DNA from 4 places in the Streptomyces sp. NPDC027962 genome. Region 1 is predicted to be linked to each of the others. Evidence: riboswitches for the same ligand, from Rfam matches in the RefSeq annotation. Region 1 holds a riboswitch; each other region holds the start of a gene.

The links. Region 1 has a riboswitch for cyclic di-AMP ahead of ACZ4SA_RS18335 (C40 family peptidase). Riboswitches for the same ligand answer to the same signal wherever they lie in the genome.
Region 2: another riboswitch for cyclic di-AMP. It lies ahead of ACZ4SA_RS09255 (M23 family metallopeptidase); the one in region 1 lies ahead of ACZ4SA_RS18335 (C40 family peptidase).
Region 3: another riboswitch for cyclic di-AMP. It lies ahead of ACZ4SA_RS12430 (M23 family metallopeptidase); the one in region 1 lies ahead of ACZ4SA_RS18335 (C40 family peptidase).
Region 4: another riboswitch for cyclic di-AMP. It lies ahead of ACZ4SA_RS31905 (transglycosylase family protein); the one in region 1 lies ahead of ACZ4SA_RS18335 (C40 family peptidase).

What each region holds. Positions count from the first base shown of each region.
Region 1 covers NZ_JBVHTA010000017.1:137,315-144,842, reverse strand. The annotation lists gene ACZ4SA_RS18365 (VOC family protein) at 17-370, opposite strand; gene bioD (dethiobiotin synthase) at 376-1,089, opposite strand; gene ACZ4SA_RS18355 (adenosylmethionine--8-amino-7-oxononanoate transaminase) at 1,179-2,468, opposite strand; gene bioB (biotin synthase BioB) at 2,461-3,645, opposite strand; gene ACZ4SA_RS18345 (8-amino-7-oxononanoate synthase) at 3,791-4,936, shown strand; gene ACZ4SA_RS18340 (ATP-binding protein) at 5,156-5,587, shown strand; gene ACZ4SA_RS18335 (C40 family peptidase) at 5,766-6,242, opposite strand; cyclic di-AMP (ydaO/yuaA leader) riboswitch at 6,246-6,401, opposite strand; gene ACZ4SA_RS18330 (hypothetical protein) at 6,747-7,055, opposite strand; gene ACZ4SA_RS18325 (ATP-dependent Clp protease proteolytic subunit) at 7,063-7,528, opposite strand, start outside.
Region 2 covers NZ_JBVHTA010000007.1:119,939-127,527, reverse strand. The annotation lists gene hpnH (adenosyl-hopene transferase HpnH) at 1-294, shown strand, start outside; gene ACZ4SA_RS09275 (aspartate aminotransferase family protein) at 398-1,792, shown strand; gene ACZ4SA_RS09270 (helix-turn-helix domain-containing protein) at 1,857-2,447, shown strand; gene ACZ4SA_RS09265 (DUF6126 family protein) at 2,466-2,630, shown strand; gene ACZ4SA_RS09260 (tyrosine-protein phosphatase) at 2,656-3,468, opposite strand; cyclic di-AMP (ydaO/yuaA leader) riboswitch at 4,144-4,301, shown strand; gene ACZ4SA_RS09255 (M23 family metallopeptidase) at 4,304-5,230, shown strand; gene ACZ4SA_RS09250 (SGNH/GDSL hydrolase family protein) at 5,469-6,260, shown strand; gene ACZ4SA_RS09245 (STM4011 family radical SAM protein) at 6,221-7,126, opposite strand; gene ACZ4SA_RS09240 (STM4012 family radical SAM protein) at 7,137-7,589, opposite strand, start outside.
Region 3 covers NZ_JBVHTA010000010.1:81,473-89,061, forward strand. The annotation lists gene ACZ4SA_RS12415 (bifunctional acetate--CoA ligase family protein/GNAT family N-acetyltransferase) at 1-2,320, opposite strand, end outside; gene ACZ4SA_RS12420 (HPr family phosphocarrier protein) at 2,486-2,767, shown strand; gene ACZ4SA_RS12425 (GntR family transcriptional regulator) at 2,999-3,676, opposite strand; gene ACZ4SA_RS12430 (M23 family metallopeptidase) at 3,886-4,668, opposite strand; cyclic di-AMP (ydaO/yuaA leader) riboswitch at 4,682-4,843, opposite strand; gene ACZ4SA_RS12435 (M16 family metallopeptidase) at 5,074-6,441, opposite strand; gene ACZ4SA_RS12440 (M16 family metallopeptidase) at 6,459-7,589, opposite strand, start outside.
Region 4 covers NZ_JBVHTA010000049.1:17,396-24,984, forward strand. The annotation lists gene ACZ4SA_RS31880 (VOC family protein) at 475-1,269, shown strand; gene ACZ4SA_RS31885 (Ppx/GppA phosphatase family protein) at 1,306-2,247, opposite strand; gene ACZ4SA_RS31890 (DUF501 domain-containing protein) at 2,327-2,845, opposite strand; gene ACZ4SA_RS31895 (FtsB family cell division protein) at 2,903-3,400, opposite strand; gene eno (phosphopyruvate hydratase) at 3,504-4,793, opposite strand; gene ACZ4SA_RS31905 (transglycosylase family protein) at 5,148-5,822, opposite strand; cyclic di-AMP (ydaO/yuaA leader) riboswitch at 5,826-5,998, opposite strand; gene ACZ4SA_RS31910 (transglycosylase family protein) at 6,276-7,181, opposite strand; gene ACZ4SA_RS31915 (cytochrome P450 family protein) at 7,389-7,589, opposite strand, start outside.

The DNA.
Region 1 (7,528 bases):
CCCCGCGCGCGGCGGATCAGCCGTCCGAACCCGCCACGAAGCAGAATTCGTTGCCCTCCGGGTCGCGCAGCACCTGGAAGCGGCCGTATGCGTCGGGGACGATCCCCCCGACGCGCACCGCGCCCAGCCGCACGGCCTCGTCCGCTGCCGCTTCGACATCGCCCGCGTCCAGGTCCAGATGCAGCCGGTTCTTGACCGCCTTGTCCTCCGGCACGCGCTGGAAGGCGATACGCACGAAGTCCGGCGGATCGATGTACGACCAGTCGTCGGAGCGGTCCACCGGATCGCCGCCGAGGAGCGAGGCCCAGAAACGCACCAGCAGGGCGGGGTCGTGGCAGTCGAAGACGATCTCGTCGATCCGTGCGCGCATGGGCGTCAGCGTACGGCGGCGGCGAACTCCCCCGCATCCCACCGGCCCCCGAGGCGTGGCGCCAGCCACCCCTCCGCCCGCGCCCTGAACTCCGCGGGCACGAGCGCCCCGGCGCCCCCCGGAACGGCACCCAGCAGCGGCGCGCCCGCAGCGTGCGGGAGGTCCGCCAGATTGCAGCGCGCCGCCAGATCCGGCTCGGCGGGCCAGCTCCCCACCACCACGCCCAGCTGCTCCAGGCCCCGGGCGCGCAGCGCCTCGGCTGTCAGGGCCGTCATGTTCAGGGTGCCGAGACCGGCCGGGGCGACCACGAGCACGGGCGCGCCCAGCTCTGCGGCCACGTCCGCGAGCGTGGCGCCCTCGTCGTCGAGCTGTACGAGCAGCCCGCCGGCGCCCTCGACCAGCACCAGGTCGTGCTCGGCCGCCAGCTTCCCGGTCGCCTCCGCGACCTGCCCCGGCCGCACCGGGGCGAGCCCGGCCCGCCGGGCGGCGGTCGCGGGCGCCAACGGCTCGGGGAAACGCCCCAGTTCGACGGCCGTCAGCTGCCCGGCGAGCCGCCGCACCACGGCGACGTCACCGTCCTCGCCCGGCGCGACCCCGGTCTGCGCGGGCTTCACGACGGCGACGGAACGCCCCTGCGCCACGGCGACGGCCGCGACGGCAGCGGTGACGACGGTCTTGCCGATCTCGGTGCCGGTGCCGGTGACGACGATCACTGCCATGTGCTTCTGTGTCCTCTGCTCGTTCCGACTGGGTGCCCCCCGGGGGGACCGTTGCTCTCCCCTGGTCGGCGGGCGCCCCGCGGGGCGCGTCAGCCCGCCGTCGCCGCCGCGCGGACCGCGCCGCAGACGCGGGCGAGGTCGTCGTCGTCCGTCACGTACGGCGGCATCGTGTACACGAGGTCGCGGAACGGGCGCAGCCAGACGCCCTCGCGTATCGCCGCCGACGTCGCCGCGGCCATGTCCACCTCGTGGTCCAGCTGCACGACGCCGATGCCGCCGAGAACCCGTACGTCCTTCACGCCCGGTTGCCCGGCGAGCTCCGCGAGGCCGTCCCGCAGGCCCGCCTCCAGCCGCTTCACCTCCTGCTGCCAGTCCTGGCCGAGCAGCAGGTCGATCGACGCGCACGCGACCGCCGAGGCCAGCGGGTTGCCCATGAACGTCGGGCCGTGCGCCAGCACGGGGACCTCGCCCCGCGAGATGCCATCGGCCACCCGCGGGGTGCACAGCGTCGCCGCCATCGTCAGATAGCCGCCGGTCAGCGCCTTGCCCAGGCACATCACGTCCGGAGCGACGCCGGCCTGCCCGGCCGCGAACAGCGTGCCCGTGCGGCCGAAGCCGGTCGCGATCTCGTCGAAGACGAGAAGCACACCGTGCTCGTCGCACGCCTCGCGCAGTACCCGCAGATACGCCGGGGAGTGGAACCTCATGCCGCCCGCGCCCTGGACCACCGGCTCCACGATCACCGCGGCGAGCTCGTCCGCGTGCCGGGCGATCAGCTCGCGCAGCCCGTCCGCGTACGACGTCTCGTACTCGGCCGGCGGTGCGTCCGCGAAGATCTGCCGCGGCAGCACGCCCTGCCACAGTTCGTGCATGCCGCCCTCCGGGTCGCAGACCGACATGGGCTGCCAGGTGTCGCCGTGGTAGCCGCCGCGCCACGTCAGCAGCCGCTGCTTCGCGGGGCGGCCCACCGAGCGCCAGTACTGCAGGCACATCTTCACCGCGACCTCGACGGACACGGAGCCGGAGTCGCAGAGGAAGACGTGCCGCAGCGGCTCAGGGGTGATATCGACCAGCCGGGTCGCCAGCCGGACGGCGGGCTCATGGGTGAGACCGCCGAACATCACATGGCTCATCCGCCCCAGCTGCGCCGTCGCCGCCTCATTGAGGACCGGGTGGTTGTAGCCGTGCACGGCCGACCACCAGGACGACATGCCGTCGATCAACTCGCGCTGCCCGTGCACCTCTTCCGCGAGCCGAAGGCGCACCCCGGAGGCGGACTCGACGACCAGCGGATCCGTACGGCCCGGCATCGGGCCGTACGGGTGCCAGACGTGAGCACGGTCCAGGACGCGCAGCTCGTCCGGGGAGAAATCAGGCATTGGGCGCGAGATCCGTTCCGGCGCCGCGACGGCGGACGGCAACCAGGTCCGTACGGGCGCCGGGGACTTCGGTCGCCTGCTCGGCCACCGGCTCGGCCGCCTTCGCCGGCCCGTCGTTCGAACAGCCGCCTTCGCCACCGTCCCCGCAGACCGAACCGCAGCCACCGCCCGCGCTCCGGTGCTCGGGCAGCGTCGTCGTGTCCGTGCCCTCCACCTCGAATCCGGCGTCCGCGATCATGTCGAGGTCCGCCTTGCCCGCCTGGCCCTCGCTGGTGAGGTAGTCGCCCAGGAAGATCGAGTTGGCCAGGTGCAGCGCCAGCGGCTGCATCGAACGCAGATGCACCTCGCGCCCGCCGGCCAGCCGCACCTCGGCGTCGGGGCAGACGAACCGCACCATCGCGAGAATGCGCAGACAGCGCTGAGGAGTGAGGTGCCACTCCTTGGCGAGCGGCGTGCCCTCGAACGGGATCAGGAAGTTCACCGGCACCGAGTCGGGGTCCAGCTCGCGCAGCGAGAACACCACGTCCACCAGGTCCTCGTCGGCCTCGCCCATGCCGGCGATCAGCCCGGAGCACGCGGACAGACCCGCCGCGTGCGCCTTGGTCACCGTGTCCACGCGGTCCGCATAGGTGTGCGTGGTCGTGATGTCCCCGTACGTCCCCTCGGACGTGTTCAGGTTGTGGTTGTAAGCGTCGGCGCCCGCGTCGCGCAGCCGCTCGGCCTGACCGTCGGAGAGCAGACCCAGGCAGGCGCACACCTCGACGCCCTCGTTCTCTTCCTTGATCGCCTCGATGGTCTTCGAGACCCGGTCGACGTCGCGGTCCGTCGGACCGCGCCCGCTCGCGACCAGACAGACCCGCTTGGCGCCGCCGGCCACACCGGCCGCCGCGGCCTGCGACGCCTCGTCGGGCTTCAGCCAGGTGTACTTGAGGATCTCCGCCTTCGACCCGAGCCGCTGCGAGCAGTACGAGCAGTCCTCCGGGCACAGGCCCGACTTCAGGTTGACGAGATAGTTGAGCTTCACCCGCCGTCCGAACCACTGGCGGCGCACCTTGCCCGCCGCGGCCACCACTTCGAGCACATCGTCGTCCGAGGTCGCCAGCACGGCGAGAGCTTCTTCACGGGTCGGCAGCTCGCGCCGCAGCCCCTTCTCCACCAGGGTGTTCAGCAGGTCCATGGCGCTGATCCTGACGTACGGCCCATGCCTGGGCCAAGGAGGAACTCCACAACAGCGCCGGATTGAGGTGTGTGCATGGCCACACCCGATCTCTTCGCCCACCCGGTTAGGGTCTGTCCGCTGCCTACAAAAGGACCGGACCACCATGCCTCAGGATCCGTTCGACTGGATCGACGCAGAGTCGCGCCGCCGTGAGCACGCCGGTCTCGTCCGCACGCTCCGGCCCCGCGCCGCGGACAGCGCCCTCCTCGATCTGGCGAGCAACGACTACCTCGGGCTCACCCGCCGCACGGAGGTCACGGAAGGCGCCGCAGAGGCCGCCCGCCGCTGGGGCGCGGGCGCCACCGGCTCCCGGCTGGTCACCGGCAGTACCGAACTCCACGCCGAGCTGGAACACGAACTCGCCGACTTCTGCGGCTTCGAGGCGGCCCTCGTCCTGTCCTCCGGCTACGCGGCCAACCTCGCCGCCGTGACCGCGCTCAGCGGCCGCGACGCCCTCGTCGTCTCCGACGCGGGCAACCACGCCTCCATCGTCGACGGCTGCCGCCTGTCACGGGCGGAGACGGCGATCGTTCCGCACGCCGACGTCGAAGCCGTACGCAAGACCCTGGACGCACACCCAGGCCGCCGCGCCCTCGCCGTCACCGACTCGGTCTTCTCCGTGGACGGCGACGCGGCGCCCCTGCCCGGTCTCGCCGACGCCTGCCGCGAGCACGGCGCGGCACTGATCGTCGACGACGCACATGGTCTCGGCGTTCTCGGCAGCGGGGGCCGCGGGGCACTGGACGCCGCCGGGCTCGCGGGCGCGGCGGGTGTGGTGGCCACGCTCACCCTCTCCAAGTCGCTCGGCAGCCAGGGCGGGGCGGTCCTCGGCCCGGTCCGCGTCATCGACCACCTGGTCAACACCGCGCGTACCTTCATCTTCGACACCGGTCTCGCCCCGGCGGCGGCCGGCGGGGCTCTCGCGAGCGTGCGGCTCCTGCGCCGCGAACCCGGCCTCGCGGAGCGGGCCCGCGGCGTGGCCGCGACGCTGCACCGCCGGCTCACCGACGCAGGGCTGACCGCGGCGCGGCCCGACGCCGCCGTCGTCTCCGTACAGGCCCCGTCGCCGGAGGCGGCCCTGCGGTGGGCATCCGAGTGTCGTGCGGCCGGGCTCGTCGTCGGATGTTTCCGGCCTCCGTCCGTACCGGACGGGATCTCACGGATCAGGCTCACCGCCCGCGCGGATCTCACAGCAGCGCAGATCGACCGGGCGGTCTCCACGATCATCGGTGCCGCGCCCGCCAGTTGAGGACGGCGGCACGTCCCCGGGCCGCCGAAGCGCCCCAAATACGGTCTGCCGTGGCAGAGTTCACTGCTTCGGGCGACAGGTATGTACGTATCTTGGTGGATTGACGCCCCTGGCACACGTTAAGTGGCAGTCTGGCGCGGAAGCGCAATCCGTGGCCGTTCTCGCATTTCATCCGCTACGAGTCGGAGCCCGGCCCGGTGGGAAAGGGACAGCGTCGCCATGGCAGACCACCAAGAAGCATCCGTCACTCTGCCGAGCGATCCGGAGTCGGTCTCCACCGCCCGGAGATATGTCACGGACATCGTGTGCGAATGGGGGCTCGAGCCCGACACCGAGGCCGTGGACACCGTCCGGCTGATTGTGTCCGAACTCGCCACCAACGCCGTGCAGCACACCTTCGGCCAGTCCCCGACCTTCACCGTCGACCTGCGGCTGGAGCGTGACGAGCAGTTGTGCATCGGCGTGACCGACAGCCATCCGCGCTGGCCGCAGCGGCTGCCGGCAGCGGTCCGCCAGGACAACGGTCGCGGAATGGTGATCATCCGTACGCTCACCGCGGAGTGCGGCGGTCGGCTGTCCGTCTCACCCACCCAGGAGGGCGGCAAGACGGTCTGGATCGCGCTGCCGTGGTCCGTGCCCGTGCAGAACTGACCCACTGTGCTCGCCGTCGGCATCGCCGGCGCAGGGCGGCCCGTGTTCGCCCGGCCGGCGCACCGCCCGTCGCCGTCGAAGACGTCACGGGGGGCGCCACCGGGCTCGGGGTCGCCCTGCTGGTCCGGTCCCTGTGACAGGGTGACCGGGGCACGTACGCAGGGGAACTGTCGGGGCGTCAGCGCACGCGGCCGTACTTGACGCTCCTCGTCCAGATCTTGGCGAGCTTGACCACGTCGCCCGTCTTGGGTGAGTGCCAGATCTTGCCGTGGCCGGCGTAGATGCCCACGTGGTACACGAAACCTCCGGAGTGGAAGAACACCAGGTCACCGCGTTGCCGGTTGGCGGCGGAGATATGTCGCGTCCGGTTGTACTGCTGCTGGGCGGTCCGGGGCAGTCTCTTCCCCGCTCTTTTGTACGAGTAGAGCGTGAGCCCGGAGCAGTCGAAGCGGGCCGGGCCCGTGGCGCCGTAGCGGTAGGGCGATCCCTGCTTCGAGGCAGCCACTTTGAGTGCTTTGCTCGCGTGGCTGCTGATCGCTCGCCCCTCTGCGGAGCTGCTGGGGGCCAGGAGTGAGCCGCCGACGGCGGCGATGGTCAGTGCCGACACGGCGCCCGCACGCGAGAAGAGGAGCGGGAGATGAATCTGCGCAGTCATGCGCAACCCTTCGTCAGCCGCCTGTGAAGGATGACCTGTCGGGTTCGGACCGGCGAAGACGCCCGGCCGCCGAAGCGGCTTCACCCCAAGACGTGTCCGGGATCGCCGGTCACGCCGTACTGCTCGGGTCCTCCACTCCTGCCGATGCACTTCCGTCGACCAGTCGTCCGGTGCGGCGGCAGGACTCAGCGTCCGCCCGGACCGCCCCGTCAAGGTGGCGGGGGCTTGTCGTCCCACGGATCGTTACCCACCCATGTCCGATTTCCGAGTTGAAACGGCTTTTGTGAAGCTGATCACGACTGGCCCTTTCGGGTGGACAGGAGTGTGAACACCGTTCTCGCATGACGCGGACGCATGGTCGTACCAGCGGTGAAGCCGTCGATTGGGCCAGATCGGTGATCGCGCCGCGCAAGTCCTGCGACACGCAACAACTTCGTTGAAGCTCCACCGAACGGGGTACGAATGCCGTTACCCCGTTGGCGGTTGACAGCAGCGGAACGACCGTCAACTCGTGGAAACGGGCGGCATGGTCACGCGCCTCGCCCTGCGCTCCCCGTCCAGAACGCGAAGCGCCTCGGCGAGCGTGTGCGTGTACACCTCACTCTCGCCGCGCACATGCATGAGCGTCAGGGCGTCCTTCAGTGCGGCGGCCCGCCCCACCAGGGCTTGAGCCGCGCGCAGTGCGCCGTAGGTGTGGGTGGAGCGGGCGGGGTTGATCCGGCCGACCATGTCGACGACTTCGAGATACGCGTCGACGAATTCGGCCTCGGCGCGGGTCAAAGCAGGCAGCGGCGGCAGTTCCGGCGGCAGCATCGCGCGTTCACTTCGCGCCGGACGGTGTGATAGAGGCAGAGGTCTTGCGGCTCGTGATGACATGGTCGATCAGGCCGTACTCCTTGGCCGCCGTCGCGTCGAAGATTCTGTCCCGCTCCAGGTCGGCGGCGATGCGGTCGGCGTCCTGGCCGGTGTGGCGGACCAGCGTCCCGGCGAGTTGCGCACGCAGCCGCAACAACTCGGCAGCATGAATCTCCAGATCGGAGGGCTGCCCCCGCAACGGCTCCTCGAAGGCAGGCTGCTGGACCACGATCCGCGCGCCGGGCAGCGCCATGCGCTTGCCCGGCGCGCCGGCGGCGAGCAGCGCGGCCGCGGTCGAGGCGGCCTGGCCGAGGCACGTGGTGGCCACGTCGCAGGTGACGACCTGCATCGTGTCGTAGATGGCGGACATGGCGTGGAGGGATCCGCCGGGGGAGTTGATGTACAGGGAAATGTCCTGGTCGGGGGCGGCG
Region 2 (7,589 bases), on a different contig from region 1:
TTCCTGGACTTCCTGGAGGGCAAGGCCGACTTCCCCTGTACGGCGTGGGCGATCCCCAACTACTCCCTCTTCGGCTGGCAGCGCCCCTGCTACCTGATGAGCGACGGTTACGTCCCGACCTACCGCGAGCTCGTCGAGGACACCGACTGGGGGAAGTACGGCCGCGGCAAGGACCCGCGCTGTGCCAACTGCATGGCCCACTGCGGCTACGAACCGACCGCCGTGCTCGCCACCATGGGCTCGCTCAAGGAGTCCCTCCGGGCCGCCCGGGAGACGCTGTCGGGCAGCCGCTGACCGTCGTCGCGTGACCTTCACCCGCCCCTCCCGCGCCCCGGGCGTGGGAGGCGCCCCTGTCAAGGAGGGCCGAGCAATGACCGAGGTCAAGGAGGGTCGAGCAATGACCGAGCAGCCCAAGGGCTTCGATCTGGCGGAGCTCCTTGCGAGCCGCGGTGCCGAGCGGTACGAGCTGCACACCCGGCACCTCAACCACCAGCTGCCGCGGATGCTCCGCACCATCGGATTCGACAAGGTCTACCAGCGGGCCGAGGGCGCCTACTTCTACGACGCGGAAGGCAACGACTACCTCGACATGCTCGCCGGCTTCGGCGTGATGGGGCTCGGCCGTCACCACCCCGTCGTACGCAAGGCACTGCACGACGTTCTGGACGCCCAGCTCGCCGACCTCACCCGCTTCGACTGCCAGCCGCTGCCGGGGCTGCTGGCGGAGAAGCTGCTCGTCCACACCCCGCACCTGGAGCGGGTCTACTTCGGCAACAGCGGAACCGAGGCCGTGGAGGCGGCACTGAAGTTTGCCAGATACGCCACGGGCCGACCGAGGATCCTGTACTGCACGCACGCCTTCCACGGGCTGACCACCGGCTCGCTCTCGGTCAACGGCGAGGCCGCGTTCCGCGACGGCTTCGCCCCGCTGCTGCCCGACACCGCGATCGCGATGGGCGACCTCGCCGCACTCGAGCGTGAGCTGGTGCGCGGCGACGTGGCGGGCTTCGTCGTGGAACCGGTCCAGGGCAAGGGCGTGCACCCCACCCCGCCGGGATTCCTGCGCGCGGCCCAGGAGCTGCTGCACAAGTACAAGGCCCTGCTGATTGTGGACGAGGTGCAGACGGGTCTCGGGCGCACCGGTGACTTCTACGCCTTCCAGTACGAGGCGGGCGTCGAGCCGGACCTCGTCTGTGTGGCCAAGGCCCTGTCGGGCGGCTATGTGCCCGTCGGCGCCACCCTCGGCAGGGACTGGATCTTCAAGAAGGTCTACTCGTCGATGGACCGGGTGCTGGTGCACTCGGCGAGCTTCGGCTCCAACGCCCAGGCGATGGCCGCCGGGCTCGCCGTGCTCTCCGTGCTGGAGGACGAGCATGTGGTGGCGAACGCGCGGGTGACCGGCGAGCTGTTGCGCGCCCGGCTGGCGGCGCTCGTCGACCGCTACGAGCTACTGCACGCCGTACGCGGACGCGGCCTGATGATCGGCATCGAGTTCGGCCGCCCGGAGTCGATCAAGCTGCGCAGCCGCTGGACCGTGCTGCAGGCTGCTCGCAAGGGGCTGTTCGCGCAGATGGTGGTGGTGCCGCTGATGCAGCGGCACCGGATTCTCACGCAGGTGTCCGGGGACCACATGGAAGTGATCAAACTGATTCCGCCGCTGATCATCGGCGAATGCGAGGTCGACCGCTTCGTGACGGCGTTCGAAGCCGTGATGGACGACGCCCATGGCGGCAGTGGTCTGATGTGGGACTTCGGCAAGACACTCGTGAAGCAGGCGGTGGCGAACCGCTGAGCGGGTCCTTTGCCTCTGAGGTAAGGAATTTGCCACAGAGGCAGGGATCTGGCGCAATGGAGGCATGACCACCTCCGTCGAGCCGCCGCCCGACGGGCTGCCCGAGATGGCGCCCCGGCTGCGCGAACTGCGCCGCCGCCGCGGTCTCACCCTCGAGTCGGCCGCCCAGCGGGCGGGACTGTCGCCCGCCCACCTGTCCCGGCTCGAGACGGGCCGCCGCCAGCCGTCGCTGCCGATGCTGCTCGCCCTCGCCCGGATCTACGGTACGACCGTGGCGGAGCTCGTCGGTGAGCAGCCACCGGAGAAGGAACCGGTCGTCCGCGCCCGCCGCGAACCCGCGGCGGCCGACGGCTGGCACTACCAACGGGCCGGCGCCCCCGGCCGGGCGATGCAGGCCCTGCGGGTGACGGTCCCGTACGGAACCCAGGGCGATCTGGAACGCGTACACCCCGGCGAGGAGTGGCTCCATGTCGTGGAGGGACGGCTCCGGCTCACCCTCGGCGGCACGGTGTACGACCTGGCTCCCGGAGACAGCGCGCACTTCGACTCGCTCACCCCGCACCGCATCGCGGCTGCCGGCCCCGAGGGGGTCGAGCTACTGTTCGTACACACCCTGCTGCAGGCTTCGGAACTGCACGCCACCTCTGCGCGGTAAGGAAGGCGATCGAAGGCCATGTCCCACGACCCCTTGGACCGACGCGCCTCGGGCGGCGGGAGCTCCCGCGAGGAGCGGTTCCCCCGCGGGCTGGTGATCCGGCTCTTCCTCTATCTGATCGCGGGCCACGTCATCGCCGGATTCCTCTACCTGCTGTTCCTGGTGGGCGGGCAGAACCAGTAGCCCGCTGCCGCAGCCGACCGGTGCCTCAGCCCTCGTCGAGGAGCCGTGCGCGCAGTCGCTTGCGGGTCTCGGGGGAGAGCTTGAGGCCCTCGGTGAGGTACCGCTCCTGCGTGCCCCAGTTCTGCTCGATCGCGTCGAAGGCGGCGGCCAGGTACTCGGCGCGGGCGTCGAAGAGCGGGCTGAGCAGCTCCATCACCTCGGGGGACATGGCGTCGGGGGAGCTGTCGGTGCGCCGGACCTTGTAGCGGCGGTGCGGATCGTTGGACTTGAGGTAGTCCGCCTCGATCGCGTCCCGCTCCACGCCGACGGCCAGAAGTGACACGGCGATCGACAGCCCGGCGCGGTCCTTGCCGGCGGCGCAGTGCATCAGGGCCGGGACGCTGTCCTCGGCCAGGGCGTGCAGAACCTGGCTGTGCTCGGCCGTACGCTCCTTGATGATCATGCGGTAGGAGGCGATCATCCGCCCGGCGCCCTTGCCGTCGTCGAGGATGGCCTTGAGCTGATCGAGGTTGCCGTCCCGGACCATCTTCCAGAACTCGGCGCCGTCGGCCGGGTCGCTCAGCGGCAGATTCACATTGCGCACGCCGGGCAGCTCGACGTCCGGGCCCTCCAGCCGCTGGTCGGCGGCGTTGCGGAAGTCGAAGATCGTATGGAGTCCCAGGGTCGTGAGGAACGTCGCGTCGCCCGCCGTCGCGTGCGCCAGGTGTCCGCTGCGGAACAGTCGGCCGTGCCGCACCCGCCGCCCGTCCACAGTCGGCAGTCCGCCCACGTCCCGGAAGTTGCGGACGCCGGTCAGATCCGGCTCTGTCGAGGGGGCCTGCGGCAGCTGCTGCGTCACGAGGACTCCTTCAGGTACTGCCGTCGGCGCTGCTCGCCGACGATGGCGCGGCTCCGACGATACGACACCCGTTCATGAGGCACTCATCTCGGCCATGAACCAATGGTGTTGACGGCCGCGCGCCGATTTCCTCGGGGCGTGGCCCCGGCGGTCCGCGCGGCGGGTGATGTGCGGACCTGTGCGGTCCTGCGAAGGCGAGCCTCCACACCCAGGGGGCGAAATGGTGCATCTGTATAGAGTGCGAGCATTTCGGGCGACGGTGACAGGGGGGTGATCTCGGCCTCCCGTTGCCATGACCGGCACCGCATTCCCGTTCCTTCGATGGGGGTGGAAGCGAGGGGCGACAGTGCGTTGCGTTAAGTGCGGGAGTAGATGACTAAATGCATCTTCTGTCCGAATTGCTCGTTTCGGCATAACGTGCCCCGTAAGCAGGGGAGATGGGTTGCGGTCCGTGAGCAGCGTCATATCTGTGACGTTCTGTGGCCGCGTCCGGCGCGCGAGTTCCCTTCTCGGTAAGGGGATTGATGCTCCGTTGTCCACGGAGGGTGACCGGGAAATCCCCGTTGATATCAGTCCCGTCATTGATCGGGGAAAATCGTGGCTTGTCCGGGACTGCCCGACTCGCCTACGGTCACGCTCAATCCGGACGGACCGCCTAATCCTGCCGCCGCCCGGAATTCGAACCCACCCACGTGTGGCAGGAGCGGGGGACCCAGGTAGTACGCCGATTCCGGTCAATTCGGACGGCTTGGGGTGAAGTCGTGCACGTTCGCGACCGGGCATCTCCAGCCCGAACCCGACAGCTCACCTCGCAGGCGCCGGAGAGGAAAGCGCCATGCCCGCAAAGGGTAAGCACCGCCGTCCCAAGACCAACCCGATCACCCGCGGCTTCGTCGTCGCCGGTACGGGTGGCGCCGCCATCGCGCTGCCCCTGTTCGGCGCCACCTCTGCCAACGCCGCACCCGCGGCGGCTCCGGCCACCGCTCCGGAGCAGGCCGCCGCCGTGGCCCCTGCCGCCGTCGAGGCCGCCGCCCTTCAGGGCGCCAAGAAGGCCCCGCAGACGTACACCGTCGTCCCCGGCGACTACCTGTCGAAGATCGCCGAAGAGCGGAACGTCCGCGGCGGCTGGAAGCAGCTCTTCAACGACAACCGCCGCGCCATAGGCGCCGACCCCGCGCTGATCCACCCGGGTCTCGAGCTGACGATCGGTGCCAAGTCCAAGGTCAAGAACGACCCCGAGCCCCGCGCCGAGTCGCAGCCCCGTCCCTCGCGTGACGACTCGCGGCCCGCCGCTCCGCAGGCCGAGGCTCCCGCGAAGGAGGCTCCCGCGAAGGAAGCCGCCACCCCGGCGCCGGCGTCCGGCTTCTCCGCCCCGGTCGACGCCGGCGTCACCACGCAGTACCGCGCCTCCGGCGCCATGTGGTCCAGCGGTTACCACACCGGCGTCGACTTCGCCGCCCCCTCCGGCACCTCTGTGAAGGCCGTCGCCGCGGGCACCGTCGTCTCCGCCGGCTGGAGCGGCGCGTACGGCAACGAGGTCGTCATCCAGCACACGGACGGCACCTACTCCCAGTACGCCCACCTCTCCTCGCTGGGCGTCTCCAGCGGTCAGTCCGTGTCCGGTGGTCAGCAGATCGGCCTCTCCGGCTCCACGGGCAACTCCTCCGGCCCGCACCTGCACTTCGAGATCCGGACCGGCCCGAGCTACGGCTCCGACATCGACCCGCTGGCCTACCTCAGGGCGCACGGCGTCTCCCTCTGATCCGTCCGATCCGACCCGTCCGATCGCCTTGGGTCCCAGCTGATCTGACATGGCGTCGGCCTCCGGAGCGGCAAGCACCGGTGGCCGGCCCACATGGCAAGCCCTCGCCACGCATTGCGGAGCGGGGGCTTCCGCGTATTCCGGATCGGCAGAATCCTGACCGGTGGCAAAGATCACTCCGCGTCAACCCCTCCTTACGGTCGCGTAGGTCACATCCGTAAAGGAAAGATGTGCTCCCGTGGCAGACGATTCGAGAACAGAGATCAGTAACGCATTCGGGTCGTACGCGGCGATCGGTGACAGCTTCACCGAGGGCGTGGGGGACCCGGGGCCCGACGGGACATACGTCGGCTGGGCGGACCGTTTCGCGGTCCTGCTCGCCGACCGCAGGCCCGAACACACCTTCAGGTACGCCAACCTCGCCGTACGCGGGCGTCTCCTCGACCAGATCGTCGAGGAACAGGTGCCGAGGGCGAAGGAACTCGCTCCGGACCTGGTGACCTTCTGCGCCGGCGGCAACGACATCATCAGGCCCGGCTCCGACCCGGACGCCGTCGCCGAGCGCTTCGAACGGGCCGTCGCCGACCTCACGCGCTCGGTGGGCACCGTCATGGTGACCACCGGTTTCGATACCCGTGACGTGCCGGTCCTGCGTCATCTGCGCGGCAGGATCGCCACCTACACGGCCCATGTGCGGGCCATCGCGGACCGCTACGACTGCCCGGTGCTCGACCTGTGGTCGCTCAAATCCGTCCAGGACCGGCGGGCTTGGGACGCGGACCGGCTGCACCTGTCGCCGGAAGGCCACACCCGGGTGGCCCTGCGCGCCGCGCAGGTGCTCGGTCTCGAGGTCCCCGCGGACCCCGACCAGTCCTGGCCGCCGCTGCCCCCGCGAGGGACGTTCGAGGTGCGCCGCGACGACATCCAGTGGGCGCGCGAACACCTGGTCCCCTGGATCGGACGCCGACTGCGCGGCGAGAGCTCCGGCGATCACGTGGCTGCCAAGCGCCCCGACCTGCTCCCGCTCTGAGGCAGGGCGCTCCCCGCGGCGGGGAGCGCCGCGGGGATGCGTTCGAGGACACCGCCCGCGAAGGCGTCGTACAGCGGGAGCGTCTCCAGGTGGACGTAGCCGATGTGGCAGTCGCAGACGGCGAGGGGGCAGGCGCGGGGGCGCAACGCCCGGCGGTACGAGCCGTCGTACAGATTGCCGAGCTCCGCCCGCACGAAGTGGCACCTGCGGACGGTCCCCTCGCCGTCCACCGAGATCACCGACTCGCCCGTACGGCACGGCAGGCCGGCCGAGCGGTGCGGATGGCGGCTGTAGGGGAACAGCGGATCGAGCTCGGTCCAGGCGTCCGCGTCGGCGTCCGTGAGTTCTTGGCCCTCGGGCGCGTTCACCCACAGGTAGACGTGCTCGGGGAGGTCCGCGCGCAGCCGGCGCCCCTGCTCCAGATGGCCGGGGAAGCCGACGATCCCCACACTGAAACGGATCTCCCTCCGGCTCAAATCGCGGCATTTGGTGAGGAAGCGTTCATGCGGCGTCTGCTCCGGGTGGTACGTGCACCACAGGGCGAGCTTCGCCGGATCCGCGTCGGACATCCAGTCGGTGCGGCAGCTCAGGTTCGTCTGGATCGCGACCCGCCGGACGTGCGGAAGGTGTGACAGCTCGATCATGGCCCGCCGGTACCAGGATCGGACGAGCCCCTCTCCCCACGGGGTGAACAGCACCGACAGACGGTCGTCGCCCTGCGCCGCCGCCCACGCCACGAAACGCTCGAGCGCCGCACGATCGGCGCGCAGCTGCTCGCGGCTGTCGCGGCGCTTGGCGAACGGGCAGTAGGGACAGTCGTAGTCGCAGGACGCGAGGGGTCCGCGGTAAAGGATCGTCAGGTCCATGGACGGGGGCTCACTTCAGCTCGTACGCGGCCATGGCGGCGCGCACCGCCGGCGAGAACAGCTCGGGGCCCAGCGCGTCCGAGTGGGCGAGCCCCTCGGCCGTCAGCCGCAGCCGGTCGGGTGCCGCCGCGCCGTCGAGCCAGCCGCGGGCGGCGAACCGCTCCAGTTCCGAACGGAAGTGGTCGGCCGGGTCCGCGCCGAACCGCTCGCGGTAGTCGGCCACCTCCATCCCCTCGGCCTGGAGCAGGGACTGGAGCAGATGCCGACGCCGTGCCTCGTCCGCGTCGACGTACCGGCCCACCTCGGCCCGGGAGAAGTCCTCGCTCTGGGTGTAGCCGTCGATGATGCCGCGTATCTCCCGCATGTCGACGGCGTAGTCGAACGAATAGTGGAGAGCCGAGGTGTAGGAACGGGCGCCGCAGCCCAGGCCGATCATGCCGTCCGTCTGGCACGCGTAGTCGTC
Region 3 (7,589 bases), on a different contig from region 1:
GATAGGCGGGAATCCACCGCGCCTCGGCGGCGGAGCCGTCGCCGTCCGTGGGCCCGGGGGCGGGCGTGGCCGTGCCGGGGACGGCCGCGGACCCGGCCGGGGGCGCGGGAGGCGCCCCGGCGCCGGGGCGGGGGGCCGCGCCGCGAGCAAAGGTGCTGCCCGGTGCGGCCACGCGCCGCTCGCCGGGGGCCGCGCCGCCCGTTCGGTGTGCGGGGGCGCCGGCGTGCCGGCCCGCTGGGGGCGGGTCGGCTCCCGGGCTGTCTCCGGCGCGGTCGGGGGCCACGCCCGGGGCGGGCTCGCTGCCCGCAGGGCCCGGGCCCTGACCGGCCACGGACGCGGCAGGCCGCCCGGCGGGCGGGGCGGCGGGGACACTCCCCGTCGCGCGCGACGGACGGTCGACGTCGCGCGCCGGCAGGGTGACGGCCCGGTCCGCCGGCATCGAGCGGTCCGCAGGCGGGGCCGTGCTCGAGGCGGCGGCCAAGGCGTCGGCCAGCGCGCCCATTTCGACGTGCACCACCGCCACCGGCTTCGCCGGCGCCGCGGCCGCCGCGTCGCGGAGGGCCGTCGCGAGGACCTCGCCGCCGCCGGAGTCCGTGACGCCGTTCTCCCCGACCCAGGGGATCGCCGTCACAACCACCGCGTCGCACGCGTCGTCCACCAGCGCTTCTGCGAGCGCCGCGCGGAAGTCGGCAGGGGTGGCCGCCGTTGTGAGGTCTCGTGGCGGGAGCGGGCGCAGGCCCTCCGTCAGGCAGGCGTCGTAGGTGAGGAGTCCGAGGGACTCGGAGTTGCCGAGGATCGCCACCCGCGGCCCGCCCGGCAGCGGCTGCCCGGCCAGCATCAGGCCGGCGTCGACCAGTTCGGTGACGGTGTCGACGCGGATCACACCGGCCTGACGCAGCAGCGCCCCGACGGTCGCGTCCGGGATCCGGGTGAACGGCACCGCGTGGCCCGGCGGCACGCTGCCGCTGTGCCGGGCGCCCTTCACGACGACGACCGGCTTGAGCGCGGCGGTGCGCCGGGCGAGGCGGGTGAACTTGCGGGGGTTGCCGATCGACTCCAGGTACATGAGGACGACGTCGGTGTCCGGGTCCTCGTGCCAGTACTGCAGGAAGTCGTTGCCGGACACGTCCGCGCGGTTGCCGGACGAGATGAAGGCGGACAGGCCCGCGCCGCGCCGGTGCAGCCCGGACAGCAGGGCGATGCCGATCGCCCCGGACTGGGTGAACAGGCCGATGCGCCCGGGCGCCGGGGCCTCCGGCGCCAGCGAGGCGTTGAGCCGGACGGCGTCGGACGTGCTGATGATCCCGAACGAGTTCGGGCCGATGATCCGCATCCCGTAGGAACGGGCCTGCCGCACCAGTTCGCGCTGGCGTTCCCGCCCGGCCGCACCGCTCTCCGCGTAGCCGGCGCTCAGTACCACCAGGCCCTGGACGCCGTGCTCGCCGCAGTCCGCCACGGCTTCTGGCACCCGCTCGGCGGGGACCGCGACGATCGCCAGGTCGACGGGCTCCTCGATGTCGCCGACCGAACGGACGGCGGGTACGCCGTCGATCTCGCCGCGCGCCTCGGGGAACGCCCGGTTCACCGCGTACACCCGGCCCGTGAACCCGCCGCCGATGAGGTTGCGCAGCGCGGTCCTGCCCACGCCGCCAGGGAGCCGGCCTGCGCCGACCACGGCCACCGAACCGGGCGCCAGCAGTCGCTGCACCGAACGTGCCTCGGCGCGCTGTTCGCGGCCGCGCTGCACGGTGAGGGACTGCTCCGTCGGTTCGAGGTCGAGGGTCAGATGGACGGAGCCGTCCTCGAAGCTGCGCCTCTGTGTGTACCCGGCGTCCCGGAACACCTTGATCATCTTGGAGTTGGCGGGAAGCACCTCCGCGGCGAACCGCCGGATTCCCCTCTCCCTGGCGACGGCAGCGATGTGTTCGAGCAGGGCGGAGGCGACACCGCGGCCCTGATGGGCGTCCTGGACGAGGAAGGCGACCTCGGCCTCGTCGGCGGGTGCGCCGGCCGGCCGGCCCCGTGCGTCGATCCGGTCGTAGCGGACGGTGGCGATGAACTCGCCGCCGATGGTGACCGCGAGCCCCACCCGGTCCACGTAGTCGTGGTGAGTGAACCGGTGGACGTCCTTGGCGGACAGCCGGGGGTAGGGGGCGAAGAACCGGTAGTACTTCGACTCGTCGGAGACCTGCTCGTAGAAGCTGACCAGCCGGTCGGCGTCCTCGGTGGTGATGGGCCGGATCCGCGCGGTGCCGCCGTCGCGCAGCACCACGTCTGCTTCCCAGTGAGCCGGGTAGGCGTGCTCCTGCGAGGTCTGCATGGGCAAAGCCTACGGCGCGTCCACGGGTCGCGAAGGCGGTTGGCTGCGGGCAGGCTGAGGAGGCCGGTCGGCGGTCCGCCACCCCGGGTCCGAGTCGGCGAAGAGCACGCCGGAGCACATGAGAGACTGGTCTAGACAACCCGCCAAGACTTGAAGGGCAACACCATGGCTGAGCGCCGCGTCAATGTCGGCTGGGCCGAGGGCCTTCACGCCCGCCCCGCGTCCATCTTCGTCCGGGCCGCGACGGCTTCCGGCGTCCCTGTGACGATCGCCAAGATCGACGGCAACCCGGTCAACGCCGCCTCCATGCTCGCCGTGCTCGGTCTCGGCGCCCAGGGAGGCGAGGAAGTCGTCCTCGCCTCCGACGCGGACGGCGCGGAGGCCGCCTTGGACCGCCTGGCCAAGCTGGTGGCGGAAGGGCTCGACGAGCTCCCCGAGACCGTCTGAGCGCTCGGCGCCGAGGCGGGCGGCGCGTGGGGCGCACCGCCCCACGGCACGTGGCGCGCGGAGCGCACCACCCCCCGACGGCACGCCCGACACAGACAAAAACCACGCGCGACAAAGCCGCAGCGCTTCGAATTCAGAAGCGCCGCGGCTTTCTTTCACCGCCCCCCGAGCAATTCCGGACAGCAGAAAACAGCCCGGCACAAACGCTTCTCTTTTTGTATACGCTGCCTGTTAATTCCGGCCGCTCGCAGTGTTTACGGCATGTTGCGAAGTCCTCACCCGCACCGTGCGCCGCAGCCGGTGCGCCGCCGCGGCCCGCTCGGCATGCAGGGCCGTCAGCGCCCGCGCGCGCTCCGCGTCGCGGCGCGCCACGGCGTCGACGATCGCCCCGTGCTCGGCCCAGGACTCGAGTGGCTCGGCCGACGGCTCGACGGCGTACATCCAGGCGATCTTGTGTCGCAGCTGCGTCAGCAGAGCCGTCAGGCCGGGGCTGCCGCAGGCCTGGGCGAGCGTCTCGTGGAACCAGGCGCCGAGGGAGCGCAGGTCCTCGCCCTGTCCCCGGCGCGCCCTGTCCTGGCCGAGTCTGACCAGGCCACGCAGCACCTTGAGGTGCGCTTCCGTGCGGCGCCTGGCGGCTCGCGCCGCGCCCAGCGGCTCCAGCAGCATGCGGATCTCGAGAAGGTCGGCGGCTTCCTGCTCGGTGGGCTCGGCGACGCAGGCGCCGGCGTGCCGCCGGGTGACGACGAACCCCTCCGACTCCAGGGTGCGCAGCGCCTCGCGCACGGGAACGCGGGAGACCCCGTAGCGGCGTGCCAGCTGCTCCTCGGTGAGCCGGCTGCCGCGTTCGAACACGCCGGAGACGATGTCGTCGCGGATCGCCGTGCATACCGAGTGAGCGGGAATACGCATGACCGAACCTCCGCCTTGATCCGAGCGAAACGCAGCCGATTGACGCGTGTTCCCGTGACTCTATTGCAATGTGCTCGATTTTCCGACGGCGGGCGGGAATCCATGGAAGTCTTTTGGAAGAGTCGGCATCACGGAATGGCGGAAACTGCACGCAATACGCCGAAGGCCCCCGGCGGGGAAGCCGGGGGCTTCGGGCGATGCCGAGTGGGTCAGACGCTGACGCCGTGCGAGCGCAGGTACGCGACGGGGTCGATGTCGGAGCCGTACTCCGAGGTGGTCCGGGCCTCGAAGTGCAGGTGCGGGCCGGTCGAGTTGCCCGTCGAGCCGGAGAGGCCGATCTGCTGGCCGGGGGTGACCCGCTGGCCGACGGAGACACTGATGGACGACAGGTGACCGTACTGCGTGTAGGTGCCGTCGTTCATGCGGATGACGATGTTGTTGCCGTACGCGCCGCCCCAGCCGGCCTCGACCACGGTGCCGGAGCCGACGGCCACGACCGAACTGCCGGACGCGGCACGGAAGTCGATGCCCGAGTGGCTGCCGGAGGACCACAGGGTGCCGCCGGTCTTGTAGCCGGTGGTCACGAGGGACCCGGCGATCGGGAGCCGGAAGGAGTTCAGGCGCTTGCGCTCGGCCTCGCGGGCGGCGCGCTCCTCGGCCTCGCGGGCCGCCTTGGCGCGGGCCTCGGCCTTGCGCTCCGCCTCGGCCTCGGCCTTTGCCTTCGCGCGCGCCCTTGCAGCGGCCTCCTCGGCCTCCCGCTTCTGGGCGGCGGCCTGTTCGGCTATCTCGTCGGCGATGGATCCCGTGGAGACGATCTGGGCGAGACCGGTGTCCTCGACGGGAGCGGCCTCGGCGTCGGCGGCGAGCGCCGGGGAGGCGAAGCCTCCTATGACGCCGGTGGTGGCGAGGGCGGCAACGCCGGCGAGGTTCGCGCTGCGGCGCGTCAGGCGGCTCGGGGCACGGTGCTTCCCGGTGGCACGGGTGAACGCCATGAAGAGGCTGGTCCTTTCCTTCCTTCTCGCCTACCGGGTTAGCTGACGGGTTCGGAGCAGGAAGGTCTCCTACGGGCCCCTCCGCGCGGGCGAAGGCGTCCGATTCACCCCAGGGACTGCGTGGGTCCCCGGCTCCCCAGGCTCGCGCCTGACGGGGACTCGGCGATGACTGTCCGATGCCGCGGGTGCGGCGATCTTCTGGCGAACAGCCGGATCGACGCTAGGCAGCTCATCCGTCAATCACCAAACGGACAGCCCGTTTTGTAGCGCATGCCACAGGGCAGAACCGGAACATCCCCCGCAAAACCGGCAAAGCGCGGAACCCCGGCAAACAATCCCAAGCCGGGGTCCCATTTGGGTGCTATATGCGCGTTTTGAGTTGTTTACCCGATGAGCGACTTCCATTCAGCCCGTGACGACGGTCACTTCACCGATCCCGAGGGCCTTGACCGGCTCCTCGATCTGCGCCGCGTCACCGACGAGCACCGTGACCAGCCGGTCCACCGGGAAGGCGTTGACCACCGCCGCGGTGGCCTCCACCGTGCCCGTCTCCGCCAGCCGTACATACAGCTGTGCCTGGTAGTCGTCCGGGAGGTGCTGCTCGACCTGGTCGGCCAGCGTGGCCGCCACGGACGCCGCCGTCTCGTACTTCAGCGGGGCGACGCCCACCAGGTTCTGCACGGCGACATCGCGCTCGGCATCGGTGAGCCCCTCGCCCGCGAGCGTGCGGAGCACCTTCCACAGGTCCTCGAGCGCCGGGCCGGTGTTGGGGGTGTCCACGGAGCCGCTGATGGCGAGCATCGAGGCGCCAGAACCGTCCGGCGCGGAGCGCAGCACCTGGGCGAAGGCCCGCACGCCGTAGGTGTAGCCCTTCTCCTCGCGGAGCACGCGGTCGAGGCGGGAGGTCAGGGTGCCGCCGAGGCAGTACGTGCCCAGCACCTGGGCGGGCCAGACGCGGTCGTGGCGGTCCGCGCCGATGCGGCCGATGAGCAGCTGCGTCTGCACGGCGCCGGGACGGTTGACGATGACCACCCGGCCGGTGTCGTCGGCGCTGACCGCCGGCACGGGCCGGGGCTCCGCGCTGTCGCCCGTCCAGGTGCCCAGCGTCTCGGCGAGGACGGCGTCCACGTCGACGCCGGTGAGGTCGCCGACGATCACCGCTGTCGCGGTGGCGGGGCGCACATGCGCCTCGAAGAAGGCACGCACGGCCGCCGAGTCGATCCGGGCCACCGTCTCCTCGGTGCCCTGGCGCGGGCGCGAGACACGCAGCTCGGCCGGGAACAGCTCCTTGGACAGCTGCTTGGCGGCCCGGCGGCCCGGGTTGGCCGTCTCGTGCGGGATCTCGTCGAGGCGGTTGCGGACCAGCCGCTCGACCTCGCCGTCCGCGAAGGCGGGGGCGCACAGCGCTTCGGCGAGCAGGCCGAGGGCCTTGGGCAGCCGGGAGACCGGAACCTCCAGGGAGACCCGGACGCCGGGGTGGTCGGCGTGCGCGTCGAGGGTGGCGCCGCAGCGCTCCAGCTCGGCGGCGAACTCCTCCGCGGAGTGCTTGTCGGTGCCCTCGGAGAGCGCGCGCGCCATGATCGTGGCGACGCCGTCGAGGCCCTCGGGCTCGGCGTCCAGCGGGGCGTCGAGGGAGATCTCGACGGCCACCACCTGCTGGCCGGGGCGGTGGCAGCGCAGCACCGTCAAGCCGTTGTCGAGCGAGCCGCGCTCGGGCGCCGGAAAGGCCCAGGGGCGGGGGGCGCCCGCCTTCGGCTGCGGGTGGAAGTCCATGGTCACGTCAGCGTCGCTCACTGGTCCGTCCCTTCGTGCTCGTTCTCGTCGGCCGCTTCGGTCTCTTCGGCGATCGGTTCGTAGACCAGCACCGCCCTGTTCTCGGGGTGCAGCCTGGCCTTGGCGACCGCCTGCACCTCCTCTGCGGTGACCTCGAGAACCCGCTGGACAGCGGTGAGCGCCAGCTGCGGATCGCCGAACAGCACCGCATAGCGGCACAGTTCGTCGGCACGGCCGGCAACGGTGCCGAGCCGGTCCAGCCATTCACGCTCCAGCTGGGCCTGTGCGCGCTCCATCTCCTCCGCCGTGGGGCCATCGGCCGCGAAACGCGCCAGCTCCTCGTCGACGGCCGTCTCGATCTGCGGGACCTCGACGCCGCCCGACGTCTTCACGTCGAGCCAGCCCATCGACGGGGCGCCGGCCAGCCGCAGCAGGCCGAAGCCGGCCGCGACGGCCGTCCGGTCCCGGCGGACCAGCCGGTTGTGCAGCCGGGAGGACTCGCCGCCGCCGAGGACGGTCAGCGCCAGGTCGGCCGCGTCGCACTCGCGCGTGCCGTCGTGCGGGAGGCGGTAGGCGGCCATCAGGGCGCGGGCCGGAACCTCCTCGACGATCTCCTCGCGCAGCTGCGCGCCGATGTTCTCCGGCAGGCTGCCTTCCCGGGGCGGCTGCTTGCCGTCGTGGGACGGGATGGACCCGAAGTACTTCTCGATCCAGGCGAGCGTCTGCTCGGGGTCGATGTCGCCGACGACCGACAGCACCGCGTTGTTGGGCGCGTAGTACGTACGGAAGAAGGCGCGGGCGTCCTCAAGGGTCGCCGCGTCCAGGTCGGCCATCGAGCCGATCGGCGTGTGGTGGTACGGGTGGCCCTCCGGGTAGGCGAGTGCGGTCAGCTTCTCGAAGGCCGTGCCGTACGGCACGTTGTCGTAGCGCTGGCGGCGCTCGTTCTTGACGACGTCGCGCTGGTTCTCCATCGACTCCTCGTCGAGGGCGGCCAGCAGCGATCCCATGCGGTCGGCCTCAAGCCAGAGCGCCAGCTCCAGCTGATGCGTGGGCATCGTCTCGAAGTAGTTGGTCCGCTCGAAGCTGGTGGTGCCGTTCAGCGAGCCGCCGGCTCCCTGGACGAGCTCGAAGTGACCGTTCCCCTTCAC
Region 4 (7,589 bases), on a different contig from region 1:
CCGCCCACGTGACCGAGGTCATGGCGCCGATGGGGAACCGCGGTGTATCGGGGGATGCGGATCACCGCCCTGAGCTGGCCCCATGGCCCCAGGGACGGCTGAACCGCCGAGCCTTTGGCCCTGTGGGCGACGACCGTCGTACGCCTTCGAATGCACTCGTCCGACCCCGGCAAGCGACCGGGAAGGGGGGTTCGCGCCCCTGGAGAGCCTCTCAGGGCCCTTTTCCTTGTGAAGAACTTCACGAACTTTTCCGCCGGAGCGGTGCCGGAGCCGAGCCGGGGCGGCCAAGGAGGCCCGGCGGGGCCCCGGACGCCCGGTCCCGGCGCGCGGTGGGCGCCGATGCCCGGTGCCGGCCCACCGGCCGCGCGCCGGCGCGCGCGGGTCCGTGCCGAGTGCCAGGGTGAACACGCAGGATCCCCAGAAATCTGCAGAACCCCGGACACACCCGGGGAGGTCCCGGAGAAAGGGAATCGCGTGATCACCACTGACTTCGTGCCCGGCTCACCCTGCTGGCTCGACCTGGGCGCCCCGGACGTCGACGCGGCGGCCGCCTTCTACGGCGCCGTGTTCGGCTGGCAGGCCCAGGCGTTCGACGAGCAGATGAGCAGTTACAAGTCGTTCCGCCTCGACGGCGAGGTCGTGGGCGCGGTCGGGCAGCTCACGGAGGAAGGCGCCCGCTCGGCCTGGATGATCTACTTCAACACTCCGGACATCGACGCCACCGTCAAGGCCGTCGAACAGGCGGGCGGCTCCGTCCGCGCCCCGGCCTCCGAGGTGTCGCAGGAGGGGCGCTTCGCCCAGCTCACCGACCCGCAGGGCGCCCAGTTCGCCATCTGGCAGCCCGGCTCGTACCCGGGCATCGAGGCCACCGACGGCCCCGGCAGTCTCGGCTGGGTCGAGCTGTACACGACCGACTCGGCGGCGGCCCGGACGTTCTACGGCAGCGTCTTCGGCTGGACCGGCCAGGACATGGAGCTCCCGGGCGGCGGCGGCACGTACACGATGGTGATGCCCAAGGGGCAGCCGCCGGAGCGGATGTTCGGTGGTGTCATGGCCGCCCCGGACATGTTCGCGTCCGGGGACGCCAAGCCGTACTGGCACCCCGTCTTCGGCTCCGCGGACTGCGACGCGACCCTCGCTCTCCTGCGGGAGAACGGCGGCTCGGTGTCGATGGGCCCGGAGGACGCGGAGGGCGTCGGCCGGCTGGCTGTGTGCAGCGACCCGGCAGGCGCGGAGTTCGTCGTCCTGACCCCGTCCGAGTCCTCCTGACGCCGGGGCCCGGTCCGCCTCCTCCCGACGCCGGGCTCAGGCAGCGCCGCCGGCCGCGATGCTGTACGCGATGCCGTCGAGGATGTCGTGTTCGCTCACGACCACCTCGCGGGCCCCGATGCGCCGCATGATCGTCAGCAGCACGAGCGCCCCGGCCGCGATCACGTCGACGCGGCCGGGGTGCATCACGCCGATGGCCGCGCGCTCGTCGTGCGTGGAGCCCAGGAGCATGGTGGTGACCTCCTCGACCCGGTCGTAGGAGATCCGCGAGTGGTGGATGGCCTGTGAGTCGTACTCGTCCAGGCCGAGCGCGATCCCGGCGACCGTCGTCACCGAGCCGGCGAGCCCGACGAGGGTGTGCGCCTCACGGATCGGGACCGTCTTCTCGACGGTGTCCAGCGCCGCTTCGATGTCCGCGGTGATAGCGGCGATCTGCTCGGCCGTCGCGGGGCTGCTCGGCGCGTGCCGCTCGGTCATCCGTACGCAGCCGATGTCGACGGACAGGGCGGCGCGCGCGTGCTCCTCGCCGACGACGAACTCGGTGGAGCCGCCGCCGATGTCGACGACCAGATACGGCTTGGCCAGATCGGGGCGGCCCGTCAGCGAGTTGGTGGCGCCGGTGAAGGAGAACTCGGCCTCCTGGTCACCGCTGATCACCTCAGGCTCCACACCCAGGATGCCGAGGACACCGGCGACGAACTCGTCGCGGTTCTCGGCGTCACGCGAGGCGGAGGTCGCGACAAAACGGACCTGCCGCGCGCCGTGCTCCTTTATCGCGGCGGCGTACTCGCGGCAGGCCGCGAAGGTCCGCTCGAGCGCGTCGGGTGCGAGCCGCCCGGTGCGGTCCACGCCCTGCCCGAGGCGGACGATGGTCATCCGGCGGTCGAGATCGACGAGCTTCCCGGTGTCGGGCTCCACGTCCGCGATCAGGAGGCGGATGGAGTTGGTGCCGCAGTCGATGGCGGCGACGCGGGTCATGGGGCTGGCTCTCCTTGGGGCGGGTTCTCCAGAACCCCACCCCGGCCCGTTCGTCGAACGAGGGCCGGGGTGGGGGCGGTCAGGCTTCGGGGGAAACGCAGGGGCCCTTCGCCCACCACTCCGGCAGCATCGCGATCGCCTCGTCCCCCAGCGGGTTCACCCCGGGGCCGGCCGCAAGCGAGTGGCCCACCAGCACGTGCAGGCACTTCACCCGGTCCGGCATGCCACCCGCGCTGGGGAAGCCTTCCAGGACCTCGATGGCGTCGCGGCGCGTGATGTAGTCCTCATGGGCGGCCCGGTACGCGGCGGCGAGTTCCGGGTCGGTCGCCAGGCGCTCGGTCATCTCCTTCATGACGCCGTTCGCCTCGAGCGTGCCGATCGCGGAGGCGGCCCGCGGACACGTCAGGTAGTACAGCGTCGGGAACGGCGTGCCGTCGGGAAGCCGCGGGGCGGTCTCCACGACGTCGGGCTGCCCGCAGGGGCAGCGGTGCGCGATGGCGCGCAGGCCGCGCGGCGGCCGGCCGAGCTGCTCCTTGAACGCGGCGATGTCCGCGTCGGTGGGCTCGGTGGGTTCGGTGGTGGGAGGAGGGGTTTCCATGCCTGCCTTGTTCGCTGCCTGTTCGCTGCTGTTCGCTGACGTGCTCGTGCCGCGGGTCTACTTGCGGTCGGCCCCGCCGGCACCGTCGGCGCTGTCCACGCCGTTCCATACGTTCGAGTACCACGGCCGGTCGGCCGCGCCGTCCTCTTCGCGCTGCTCCTCCGCGGCCTCGGGGTCGATCATGGTGTACGCGGTCTCCCCCGGCTGCACGTAGTGCAGGTGCTCCCGGGCGAGCCGCCGGATGTACATGTCGTCCTGGAGACGCGCCTTTTCGTCCCTGAGCTGCTCCACCTGCTCAGCGGCGTTGTCCATCATGCGTTCCTGCTCGGCGATCTCCGCACGCTGCGAGACGTACTGGCGCATGGGATAGGCGAGGGCCACGACCATCGAGCAGACGACCAGGGCGAGGAAGGCGGCGCGTCCGGTCAGCCGGGAGCGGCGGGCCTGACGGCGGTTCTGGGAGAGGTAGACGCGGGCGGCGGTCTGCTCTCCGAGCAGCCGCAGCCTGGTCGAGGTGGAGAACCGGTCCTGGTCCCTGGGCGGCCTGCGTGCCATGGTCTCTCGCCTCCCCGATACGCGCGTACGTCCCCGGACACGGTACGGGACCGCGGCCGGGGACGTACGGAGGCGAGGGGGTCAGCCCTCGAACCGGCTGTGACTACTGGTCCGCGAAGCGGAACCGGGGGAACGCGGAGCGGCCCGCGTACACCGCGGCGTCGTCGAGGATCTCCTCGATGCGCAGCAGCTGATTGTACTTGGCGACGCGCTCGGAGCGGGCCGGGGCGCCGGTCTTGATCTGGCCGCAGTTGGTGGCGACGGCCAGGTCGGCAATGGTGACGTCCTCGGTCTCGCCGGAGCGGTGGGACATCATGCACTTGAAACCGTTGCGCTGGGCGAGCTCGACGGCGTCGAGGGTCTCGGTCAGCGAACCGATCTGGTTGACCTTGACGAGCAGCGCGTTCGCGGCGCCGTCCTCGATACCGCGGGCGAGGCGCTCGGGGTTGGTGACGAACAAGTCGTCGCCGACGAGCTGCACCTTCGAACCGAGCTTGTCGGTGATGGTCTTCCAGCCGGCCCAGTCGTCCTCGAACAGCGGGTCCTCGATGGAGACCAGCGGGTAGGACTCGACGAGCTCCGCGTAGTACTCGGTCATCTCGGCGGCCGAGCGGGACTTGCCCTCGAACTCGTACGAGCCGTCCTTGTAGAACTCGGACGCGGCACAGTCGAGCGCCAGCGCGATGTCCTTGCCGGGGGCGTAACCGGCCTCCTTGATGGCCTCGAGGATGAGGTCGAGGGCGGCGCGGTTGGAGTCGAGGTTCGGCGCGAAGCCGCCCTCGTCGCCGAGGCCGGTGGACAGCCCCTTCTCCTTCAGGACCTTCTTGAGGGTGTGGTAGACCTCGGTGCCCCAGCGAAGGGCCTCGGAGAAGGACTCCGCGCCGATCGGCGCGATCATGAACTCCTGGATGTCCACGTTGGAGTCGGCGTGCGAGCCGCCGTTCAGGATGTTCATCATCGGAACGGGCAGCAGGTGCGCGTTCGGGCCGCCCAGGTAGCGGAAGAGCGGCAGGTCGGAGGCCTCGGAGGCGGCGTGCGCCACGGCGAGGGAGACGCCGAGGATGGCGTTGGCGCCGAGGGAGGACTTGTCCGGGGTGGCGTCCAGGTCGAACATCGCCTGGTCGATCAGGCGCTGCTCGGTGGCGTCGTAGCCGACGAGCTCGGGGCCGATCTGCTCGATGACGGCGAGGACGGCCTTCTCGACACCCTTGCCCTGGTAGCGGTTCTGGTCACCGTCGCGGAGCTCGAGAGCCTCGAACGCACCGGTGGAGGCACCGGACGGAACTGCAGCACGACCCGTGCTGCCGTCGTCGAGGCCAACCTCGACCTCGACCGTGGGGTTGCCTCGGGAGTCCAGGATTTCCCGGGCTACGACGACGTCGATGGACGGCACGAGCATCTCCTTCTGGGATGTGACGCGAGAAAAAGTGCAGAGGTCTGCTTGGCCTTGCGGCAAGAGCCTAACCGCCCGGAGGGCAAAGGCAGGCCGATGCCCGCCCGCTGGGACGAAAAAGGGCATCAAGACTCTCGTCACCGGACAAACAGGGTCGGATCTACCTGCCGGTAACCGATGTTGGGGCTGTTTCCGGGCCCGGACGGACCGAACCCCGGGCGCGGTTCCGGTCCCAGGACGGACCGAACCCCGGCCCGGCGCGTTCGGGGGAAGGTGCGCCGGACCGGGGTGGTCGGATCCCGTGGCGGACGGGGGTGCCCCCTACATCCACGGCCTCTCACCCACGGGCGGAGGTCAGCTCAGGTGGAGCTGCTGGCCGGGGTGGATCACGTCGGCGTTCTCGACGATGTCCTTGTTCAGCTCGAACAGCTTCTCCCAGCCGCCCTTGACCTTCTCGGTCTCGGCGATCTTGCTCAGGGTGTCGCCGGCCTTGACCTCGTACTCGCCGTCGCCCTTCTTGAAGGACTTGGCCTTGGGTGCGGCCTTCTCGGCCTTCTTGGCCGGGGCGGGGGCCTCGGAGCGCTCGGAGCGCGTGGTGGGGACCCCGGAGCGCTCGGTGGAGGGCTGCGACTGCTCGGTGGAGCCGCTCGCGGGGGAGGCGCCGGACAGGCCGACGCCGCAGTGCGGCCAGGCACCCTTGCCCTGGCCGGCGAGGACCTTCTCGGCTATCTGGATCTGCTGCGACTTGGACGCCTGGTCGGCGGTCGAGGCGTACGCGGTGCCGCCGTAGGCGGCCCAGGTCGAGGCGGAGAACTGCAGGCCGCCGTAGTACCCGTTGCCGGTGTTGATGGACCAGTTGCCGCCGGACTCGCACTGGGCGACCGCGTCCCACTCGGAGGTGGTCGCGGCGGAGGCGGAGGTGGCGCCGAGCATCGGTGCGGCGATGGCGGCACCGGCGACACCGGCGAGCGTGGCGATACGGACGGCCTTCGACGGGCGACGGTGCTTGGCCTTGCTGGAACGCAGCATGAAGCTTCTCCTCACCGACGCCTACGAGGTGAGCTGTCGGGTTCGGACCTGTGAGTGCCCGGCCGCGCGTCCTTGCGCGCGGCTCCACCCCCAGCCGTTCACGGCCGTCCTTCATGGACGGCCGGGACCGGCGCTTACCTTGGGTCCCCCGCTCCTGCCTTCGGCGCTGTGAGCGACGAGTGTTCCCCCCGACCGACGGCAGGATTCGGCGTGACGGTCGACGGGGCCCGCGGTGGCGAGCGGTTCAGACCGTAAACACAGTGCTCCCCGATGTTCAAAGACGAACATCGGGGAGAAATCACCCATTCCGACTGCCTGATAGCGCCCGTTTGTGCAGGTGAGGGGCGAAGTGGCCGAAATCGGGGGGCGATTTGGGCCACTTGCTGCAAAGAGACCCTTGTCTCACCGGAACAGAACGGACAAAGGGTTGCGAATCGCCCAGCCAAACTGGCCCTAGTCCAGGCCCAGATCAAGCCGCTGACCGGGCAGGATGAGGTCGGGGTCGGACCCGACGGTCGCCTCATTGCCCTCATAGAGCGCCGGCCACCCTCCTGGCACCTTCCGCTCGGCTGCGATGTCACACAGGTTGTCGCCGGGCTGAACGGTGTAGGCGTCGGGGCTCGTTGACTCATCCACGCCATTACGAGCGGAACCGTCACCTCGTGAGGCATGGCGACCGGTTTCGCGCGCTTCGCCCGTATCGCCGGTTTCCACCTCGTCGCCGGCGGGCGCGCCGCGGTGCTTGCCGGTGCCGTCGGCAGCGTCCCCGGCCGGATCCGCCCCGGCGGCGCCTTCGGAGGCGTCAGGGGCGCCCGGCCCGGACGGGTCGGTGGTGTCGTCGCCCTTGGGGGCCGGCCGGCCGGTGGCGTCGCCCGACGACTCGGCCGCGTCCGCGCCGCCCCCTACGTCGGACCTGCCCGAAGAGTCCTCGGACCCGGCCGGCTCGACCGGCTCGGTCGATTCGGCGGGGTCCGCCGACGCCTCGTCGGCGGGCGCGTCGCTCTGCTCCGGCAGCGGCAGAAGGCCCGGGTCGACGCCGGTGTCGGCGCCGTCGTCCGCCAGCCCGGCGAGCGGACCGCAGGCGGGCCACGCCTGCGGGCCCTGATCGGCGAGCACCTTCTCCGCGACCGCTATCTGCTGCGAACGGCTCGCGAGGTCGGCGGTCGGCGCGTATGCCGCACCGCCGTACCTGTCCCAGGTCTCCTGCGAGAACTGCAGCCCGCCGTAGAAGCCGTTGTCGAAGTCGGCGCTCCACGCCCCGCCGCTCTCGCACTCCGCGACGCGGTCCCATGTGTTCGCGTCCGCCGCGGATGCCGAGCCCGCACCGAGCAGCGGAATGGCGATGGCGGAACCGGTCACCCCTGCCGCGACAATGAGGGCCGGAGCCTGGCGGGGTCGGCGGTGTCGTCCGTTCCCGGAGAGCATGCGGTTGCCTTTCGCGTGACAGCTGTGGACTGTGCGGCCTGCTGATGCCTGCCGAGTCGTCGGTGAACGTAGCCGCATTCGAACGTGAGTCACAAGTCGATGCAGCGGAGATCACGTGAAAGTCACAAAATTGACGGTGCGTCAGTTTGTTTGAGGCGTGAACTCAACGGGCAGAGTGCGCAATCCGCGCATAATGAGCCCCCCACGCCACCGCAAATCGGCCGGATCTCCCGCAAGGCGCAAGTCCGGCATTCTGCGGAGCAGCGTGGCGAGAGCCGTCTGCCCCTCGAGCCGGGCGAGCGGCGCGCCGAGGCAGTAGTGAATGCCGTGCCCGTACCCCAG